DNA from 2 places in the Streptomyces sp. NPDC046465 genome. Region 1 is predicted to be linked to the other one. Evidence: riboswitches for the same ligand, from Rfam matches in the RefSeq annotation. Region 1 holds a riboswitch; the other holds the start of a gene.
The links. A riboswitch is a leader RNA that binds a small molecule or an ion and turns the genes downstream of it on or off. The one in region 1 is predicted to bind cobalamin.
Positions count from the first base shown of each region.

Region 2: it holds a riboswitch for cobalamin, as region 1 does, so the genes downstream of both, ABZ953_RS28570 (energy-coupling factor ABC transporter permease) here and ABZ953_RS17540 (ABC transporter substrate-binding protein) in region 1, are expected to answer to the same signal.

Region 1 is NZ_JBEYZK010000010.1:171,282-175,452, forward strand. It holds gene ABZ953_RS17530 (amino acid permease) at 178-1,680, shown strand; gene ABZ953_RS17535 (M67 family metallopeptidase) at 1,795-2,217, shown strand; cobalamin riboswitch at 2,181-2,355, shown strand; gene ABZ953_RS17540 (ABC transporter substrate-binding protein) at 2,399-3,370, shown strand; gene ABZ953_RS17545 (iron ABC transporter permease) at 3,451-4,171, shown strand, end outside.
Region 2 is NZ_JBEYZK010000020.1:9,010-13,180, reverse strand. It holds gene ABZ953_RS28590 (hypothetical protein) at 1-97, opposite strand, end outside; gene cobF (precorrin-6A synthase (deacetylating)) at 297-1,073, shown strand; gene ABZ953_RS28580 (hypothetical protein) at 1,100-1,363, opposite strand; gene ABZ953_RS28575 (alpha/beta fold hydrolase) at 1,353-1,796, opposite strand; cobalamin riboswitch at 1,930-2,114, shown strand; gene ABZ953_RS28570 (energy-coupling factor ABC transporter permease) at 2,144-2,854, shown strand; gene ABZ953_RS28565 (energy-coupling factor ABC transporter substrate-binding protein) at 2,854-3,195, shown strand; gene cbiQ (cobalt ECF transporter T component CbiQ) at 3,203-3,952, shown strand; gene ABZ953_RS28555 (ATP-binding cassette domain-containing protein) at 3,949-4,171, shown strand, end outside.

The sequences.
Region 1 (4,171 bases):
ACTGTTGCCACCGTGATAAATCTTCACGACCGCTCGGTGACGCCACCCATGTCGCCGAGGGCGCTTCAGCCGGCAGACCGCCGGTAGCACTCCATCCATATCCGGGGGGATCAGGACCTGGTCCGCAGCCACAACGCAGATGTGCGGGCGCGGATCAGCATGGAGAAAGGCGTCACCATGACCTCAGTGCAGGTCGAAGAGCACCACGGCGAGCACGGCGGCAATGGGGTCGTCCAGGGCTCGTCCGGCGAGGGCGAGGGGTACCAGCGCGGGCTCGGGGCCCGGCAGATCCAGATGATCGCGATCGGCGGTGCCATCGGCACCGGCCTGTTCCTCGGCGCGGGCAAGGCCATTCACAAGGCCGGTCCCAGCCTCATCCTGGCGTACGCCATCGCGGGCCTCGTCATCTTCTTCATCATGCGGGCGCTCGGCGAGCTCCTCATGTACCGGCCCGTGTCCGGCTCCTTCTCGGAGTACGCACGCGAGTTCATGGGCCCCTTCTTCGGGTTCGTGACCGGCTGGACGTACTGGCTCTTCTGGGTCGTCACCGGCATCACGGAAGTGACCGCGGCCGCCCAGTACATGCAGTACTGGACACACGACTCATTCCCACAATGGGCCTACGCGCTGGTCTTCACGGTCATCCTGTACGGCGCGAACCTCATCTCCGTGAAGCTCTTCGGTGAGCTGGAGTTCTGGTTCTCGATGGTCAAGGTCACCGCCATCATCGGCATGATCCTGATCTGCGTCGGCATCCTCACCATCGGCTTCTCCGACGCCGGTGACACCGCGTCCATGACCCACCTGTGGGACGAGGGCGGGTTCTTCCCCAACGGCATCGGCTCCACGCTGATGACCCTGCAGATCGTGATGTTCGCCTTCCTCGCCGTCGAGCTCGTCGGCGTCACCGCGGGCGAGTCCAAGGACCCGAAGACCGTCCTGCCCAAGGCCATCAACACCGTGCCGTGGCGCATCGCCGTCTTCTACGTCGGCGCGCTCATCATGATCCTGTCGGTCGTCCCGTGGACCTCGTTCAAGCCGGGTGTCTCGCCGTTCGTGAAGGCCTTCGAGGAGATGGGTCTCGGCGTCGGCGCCGCCATCGTGAACTTCGTGGTCCTCACCGCCGCACTCTCCTCCTGCAACTCCGGTATGTACTCCACCGGCCGCATGCTGCGTGACCTGGCGCTCAACGGCCAGGGCCCGAAGTTCTTCACCAAGCTCACGAAGAACGGCCTGCCCCTGACCGGCACCACCGTCTCGGCCGCGTTCATGCTGGTCGGCGTCTGGATCAACTACCAGTGGCCGGGCGAGGCGTTCAACTACGTCGTCTCCTTCGCGACCATCTCCGGCATGTGGGCCTGGATCATGATCCTGTGCTGCCAGATCCGCTACCGCCGCAAGGCCGACCGCGGCGAGCTGCCGCAGTCCACCTTCCGGGCGCCGGGAGCCCCGTACACCAGCTGGTTCGCCCTGCTCTTCATCGGCATGGTCATCGTGATGATGGGCGTCGACAAGGACGCGCGGATCTCGCTGTACGCCGCTCCGGTCTGGGCCGCGATCCTCACGATCTCCTACCTGATCCTCAAGAGCCGCAACCCGCAGGCCGCGGCGTTCACCAAGCGCAAGACCGCTGTCGACGGCTCCGTCACCTCCGACAGCACTCCGGTCGAGAAGGACTGACACCGGCTCTGTTCTGCCTTCGGACACCGGCTCTTCCCTGCGCCGTGTCCAGCATTCGGGCCCGCCCGTACCACACTTCGGTACGGTGCGGGCCCTCTGCTTATCCTGACTCCCATGCTGACCCTCACCCAGGCCCTCCACGACCAGATCGTCGCGCACGCGCGCCAGGACCACCCCGACGAGGCCTGCGGTGTGGTCGCGGGCCCGGCGGGCACCGGCCGCCCCGAGCGCTTCATCCCGATGCTGAACGCGGCCCGCTCGCCCACGTTCTACGAGTTCGACTCGGGCGACCTCCTCAAGCTCTACCGCGAGATGGACGACCGCGACGAGGAACCGGTGATCGTCTACCACTCGCACACCGCGACCGAGGCCTACCCCTCGCGCACCGACATCACCTACGCCAACGAGCCCGGCGCACACTACGTCCTGGTCTCCACGGCGGACACCGACGACGCGGGCCCCTTCCAGTTCCGCTCCTATCGGATCGTGGACGGCACGGTCACCGAGGAAGAGGTGCAGGTCGTCGAGGCATACTGACCTTCGACCTTGAGGCGGCAGGAACCAGGAAGCCGGTGCGAAACCGGCACGGTCCCGCCACTGTGACCCCGTCCCCTCCCGGCAAGCACCGGCCGGGGGCGGGGGAGTCAGGAACTGACCTGCCGCCTTGCTCCACGCAACGCAGGGGACGCGGAAATCCCCTGGAGGAGGCAGTTTCATCATGTCCCGCCGTCACACCGGCATACGCGCGCTCGCCGCGACCGCCCTGCTCGTCCCGCTCGCCGCGTGCTCCTCCTCCGGTTCGGACGGTGACACGAAGCCCGCCGCCAAGACCGCCGGATTCCCGTACACCGTCACCAACTGCGGCGTGAAGACGACGTACGACGCACCCCCGAAGCGCGCCGTCACCATGAACCAGCACGCCACCGAAGTGATGCTGGCCCTCGGCCTCAAGGAGCACATCGCCGGGACCGCCTACCTCGACGACAAGGTCCTGCCCGAGTACGAGAAGGCGTACGAGTCGATCCCGGTGCTCGCCAAGGAGTACCCCTCCTACGAGAAAGTGCTCGCCGCCGACCCCGACTACGTGTACGGCGGCTACGCGAGCGCCTTCCTCGCCGGGGACGGCCGCAGCCGCTCCGCCCTCGCCAAGTCCGGCATCGAAAGCCGCCTCAACGTCGAGGGCTGCGCACAGCACCCCGTCTCCATGGACGACGTCTACCGCGAGGTCCGCGAGGTCGGCGCCACGTTCGGCGTGCGGGCCCGCGCCGACAAGTGGGTCAGCGGCGCCCGCCGCGAACTGGCCGCCACCGCCGCCAAGTCCAAGGGCAAGAAGACCCGCTCCGTCTTCGTCTACGACAGCGGCGACAAGACCGCGTTCACTGCGGGCGGCCGCGGCATCAACAACGACATCATCGAACGGGCGGGCGGCCACAACGTCTTCGCCGACGTGAACAAGTCCTTCAGCGACGCGTCCTGGGAAAAGGTCGTCGAGCGCAAGCCCGAGACCATCCTCATCCTCGACTACGGCGCCACCACCCTCGCCCAGAAAAAGAAGCGCCTCCTGGACGACCCGGCCCTCCAGGACGTCCCCGCCATCAAGAACAAGAGCTTCGCGGTCCTGCCGCTCTCGGACGTGGTAACCGGCGTACGAGCACCGGAGGCGGTGAGGAAACTGGCGGCACAGCTGTGAGGTCCTTTCAGCCCGTCCGGCGTTTGAGGACGAGCCCGCAGGGCGATAGACGGGACGCACGGGGGCGCCGACTCCTCACGCTGGCAGTCCTCACAGCCGCCCTAGCGGGAGCGACACTCGCCGGGCTGGCCCTAGGCTCCGTCCGCATCCCCCCGAGCCAGGTCATAGAGATCCTCACGGGAAGAGCGGAACCCTCCCCGTTCCGAACCATCGTCCTTGACGTAAGACTCCCCAGGGTCCTGCTCGGCGCAGCCGTAGGCGCCGGACTGGCAGTCATCGGCACCGTCCTCCAGGCCCTCGTCCGCAACCCCCTCGCCGACCCGTTCCTGCTCGGCGTCTCCTCGGGCGCCTCCGTCGGCGCGGTCTGCGCCATCGTGCTCGGGAGCGTCTTCGGCCTGGGCAGCGCCCTGTCGACCACCCTCACGATCCCGGCCGCCTCCTTCGCGGGCGCCCTGGTCTCGCTGGTCCTCGTCTACGCCCTGGCCAGAAGCGGTGGCGGCGGCTTCGCCACCGGCCGCCTGATCCTCGCGGGCGTCGCCGTCTCGTACATCCTGTCCGCGCTGACCAGCCTCATCCTGGTCACCGCCGACAGCGCGGACCACCTCAAGGAGGTCCTGTACTGGACGCTCGGCGGCCTCGGCAGCGCCCGCTGGGACATGCTCGCCCTGCCCTGCGTCACGCTGGTCCTCGGTACGGCCCTCCTGATGGTCATGGCCCGCCCCCTCGACCTGCTCCTCGCGGGGGAGGAGGGCGCCACCGTCCTCGGCCTGGACGCCGCCCGCTTCCGCGTCGGCGTCTTCG
Region 2 (4,171 bases), on a different contig from region 1:
AGAAGTACTCCGTGTCCACGCCGAAGCCCTCCGCGACGCGGTGCAGCTTCCCTGGGCGTAGATCCTGCGTACGGGAATCCGCTCGGGCACCACGCACCTCCTGGCCGTCCAGGCACCGGTCCCGGTGAATCTAACATCCGCACAATTCGCATAATCCGCAGAACCCGCCGCTCCTTCGAGGAGGTCGCCCACGTGCTCTGGTACGGCGAACTCCCTGACGGCGCCCAGCTTTCGTACGACGGCCCGGGCCGGCGCCCGCTTCCGTGAGCGCCATGCGGCCCTGGGAGACTGCCCTCATGAGTACGGAACAGCGCGCGATCCTCGTCATCGGCATCGGGGCGGGCGACCCCGACCACCTGACCCTCCAGGCGGTGAAGGCGATCCGCCGCGCCGACGTCTTCTTCATCGTCGGCAAGGGTCCCCACAAGGCGTCCCTGACGGATCTGCGTCACCAGATGATCGAGGAGCACGCGCCGGGTCCGTACCGCGTGGTGGAGGTCGAGGACCCGAGCCGAGACCGGCGGCCGATGGACCGGTCCGATTACACCGCGGCCGTTCTGGACTGGCGTGAGCGGCGCGGGGAGATCTTCGAGCGCGCCATGCGCCAGGAGATGACGGCCGGTGAGACGGGGGCCTTTCTCGTCTGGGGCGATCCCTCCCTGTACGACAGCACGCTCGGCATCCTCGGCGAGATCGAGGACCGCGGCGCGCTCCACGTCACCGTCGAGGTGATCCCCGGCATCACCAGCGTCGCCACACTGACCGCCCGGCACCGCATCCCGCTGAACCAGGTGGGACATCCGGTGCACATCACCCCGGCCAGGCGCCTCGCCGACGTGGGCCAGAACGACGACGGCGACATCGTCGTCATGCTCGACGCACACGAGTCGTTCACCCAGGTCGAGGGCGCGGACGTGTGGATCTACTGGGGTGCCTATCTGGGCACTCCCGACGAACTGCTCATCGCGGGGCCGCTGCGCGAGGTGTCCGACCGCATCCGGCGGGTCCGGGCGGAAGCCAGGGAGCGGCACGGCTGGATCATGGACACGTATCTGCTGCGGATCAAGGGCTGAGACCGGTCGGCCGACCCTCCGCATGCCTACGCACCCACCGTGCTCCGCACGAAGCGCCGAAGGTGCGCACGCACGGCGCCGGGCCGTTCCAGCCAGGGTTCGTGCCCGGCGCCCTCGATCCGCGTCAGCGGAACACCGAGCCGGAGCGCGAGTGAAGCCAGTGACGACACAGGGCGCGGATCGTCGGCTCCACCGAGAAGCTCCGTTCGCGCGGGCAGGCGCGTGGACAGTGCGTCGAGATGCTCGTCGAGGGGGTCCGCGCGTCCTTCCCTGCCGAGGTCACGGTTCATCGCCCAGTTGACCGGACGGCGGCGCCGGGCGCCCCGCGCGGCCCAGGCCCAGCCGCGTTCGGGGTCGGCGTGGTCGGTGTACCAGGCCAGTGTGAGGGTGTTTCAGGCAGAACCGGCTGGCCAGGTCGGTGCCGTAGGAGTGCCCGATCAACACGGCGTCGGGCGCGTTCCACGCGTCGAGCAGCCCGGCGAGGTCGTCGACATGCCGCGCCAGGGAATGGCGGCCCTCCCACGGGGACCGGCCGGTGCCACGCTGGTCGTACCGGTACACGGGTGCGAGGTCCGCGACCATGGGGGCGATCTCACCCAGATAGTCCGGCAGCCCCGGACCGCCGTGGAGCATGACCACGGGCGTCCGCCGTGCCGTGCCCCGCAGCGCCGCCCAGTGCAATCGCGTCCCGTCGCTCATCGGTGCGAGGCCCTGGGTCTCCATCGATGTCACCGCGCAAACCTACCGGGAAGTTCCCCGCATACGGCCTCTGAACAGGGGCGTACGCGGTGGTATACGCGCTCGCGTGTGACACCCCCACACCCACGGCGCAAGTTGTCAGCAGATCAATTGCGCACTAATGTCACCACGCCTTGGTGCACGGGAAATCCGGTGTGATGCCGGTGCGGCCCTCGCCACTGTGATCGGGAAGTCCGGCTCCAGCCCTCGCGGCAGCCACTGGGTACTCACGTACCCGGGAAGGCGGAGTCCGGTCGGTACGACCCGTCAGCCAGGAGACCGGCCAAGGCGCGTTGTCCATCCACGAGGTGCTGGAGAGGGTCTGCCGAGCCATGCACATAGCCGAGGGTTTCCTCCCGCCGGCGCACGCGATCGCCTGGGGCGTAGCGTCCGCGCCGTTCGTCGTCCACGGAGTCCGCTCCCTGACCCGTGAGGTCAAGGAGCACCCGGAGAGCACGCTGCTCCTCGGCGCCTCCGGGGCCTTCACATTCGTCCTGTCCGCACTGAAGATCCCGTCCGTCACGGGCAGTTGCTCGCACCCGACGGGCACCGGGCTCGGAGCGATCCTGTTCCGGCCGCCCATCATGACGGTGCTCGGCACCATCACCCTGCTCTTCCAGGCCCTGCTGCTCGCCCACGGCGGGCTCACCACCCTGGGTGCCAACGTGTTCTCGATGGCGATCGTCGGGCCCTGGGCGGGATACGCGGTCTACCGGCTCCTCAAGCGGTACGACGTGCCGCTCATGGTCGCCGTGTTCTTCGGGGCGTTCGTCGCCGACCTGTCCACCTACTGCGTCACCAGCGTCCAGCTGGCACTGGCGTTCCCCGACCCCAGCAGCGGATTCCTGGGCGCCCTGGGCAAGTTCGGCGGCATCTTCGCCGTCACCCAGATCCCGCTCGCGGTCAGCGAAGGACTGCTCACCGTCCTGGTGATGCGGTTGCTCGTGCAGTCCAGCAAGGGCGAGCTCACCCGGCTCGGCGTGCTGCTGCAAGGCAAGCGGACCGTGTCGACGGCCAAGACGGAGACGGGGGCCAACGCCTGATGAGCCGGAACGCGAAGATCAACATTCTGCTGCTCGTGGTCGTCGCCGCACTCGCGGTACTGCCCCTGGCACTCGGGCTCGGCGACGACAAGGAGGAGCCGTTCGCGGGCGCCGACGCGCAGGCCGAGACGGCGATCACCGAGATCGAGCCGGACTACAAGCCGTGGTTCTCGCCTTTGTACGAACCCCCTTCCGGGGAGGTCGAGTCGGCGCTCTTCGCCCTCCAGGCGGCCCTGGGCGCGGGCGTGCTCGCGTACTACTTCGGGCTGCGCAAGGGACGCCGTCAGGGCGCGGAGCAGCTCATCGAGCAGGGCGAGCGGCCCGAGACCGAGCAGGTCTGACCCGACCGTGCTGCCCATCGACGCGGCGGCGCACAGCAGCCGCTGGCGCCGCCGACACCCCGTGGACAAAGCCGTTCTCGGGCTCGGCCTCACCGTCCTGGCCATCTCGCTGCCGCCCTGGCCTGGCGCCGCCCTGGTGCTCCTCGCGGCGCTCGTCCTGCTGGTCGGGCCCGCGGGCGTGCCGCCCCGCAAGCTGTGGCGCGCCTACCGGGTGCCGCTCGGCTTCTGCGTCACGAGCGCCCTGACCCTGCTCGTCCAACTCGGCGCCCCCGACGGGTTCGTGACGCTCGCCGACGGCGGCCCGGCGCGCGCCGGCGGCCTGCTCCTGCGGACCTCCGCCGCCTCGCTCGGCGTGCTCCTGTTCGCCTTCACCACGCCGATGTCGGACCTGCTGCCGCGGCTCGTGAAGGCGGGCGTGCCCGCACCCGTCGTGGACGTCGCACTCGTCACGTACCGGATGAGCTTCCTGCTCCTGGACTCCATGAGCCGGATCCGCCAGGCGCAGGCCGCCCGGCTCGGCCACACCACCCGCGCCGCCACCTGGCGCTCCCTCGCCGGTCTCGGCGCCACCGCGTTCGTGCGGGCCTTCGACCGGGCGAGCCGGCTGCAGGCCGGACTCGCCGGACGCGGCTACGACGGCACGCTGCGGGTCCTCGTGCCCGACGCGCGGATCTCGCGGCGCTTCGTGGCCGCGGCGGCGGTACTGCTCGCGGGCCTCGTGGCCCTCACCCTCGTACTGGAAAGGTTCCTTCCATGACCGAGCCCGTGGTCGGTCTGCGCGCCGCGTCCTACGCCTACGAGGACGGTCCCACCGTCCTCGAGGACCTGGACTTCGACGTCGTCGCGGGCCGCGCCCTCGCCTTGCTCGGACGCAACGGCAGCGGCAAGACCACCCTCATGCGGCTGCTCAGCGGCGGACTGCGCCCCGCCGCGGGCCGTCTGACGGTCGAGGGGGTCCCCGTGACGTACGACCGCA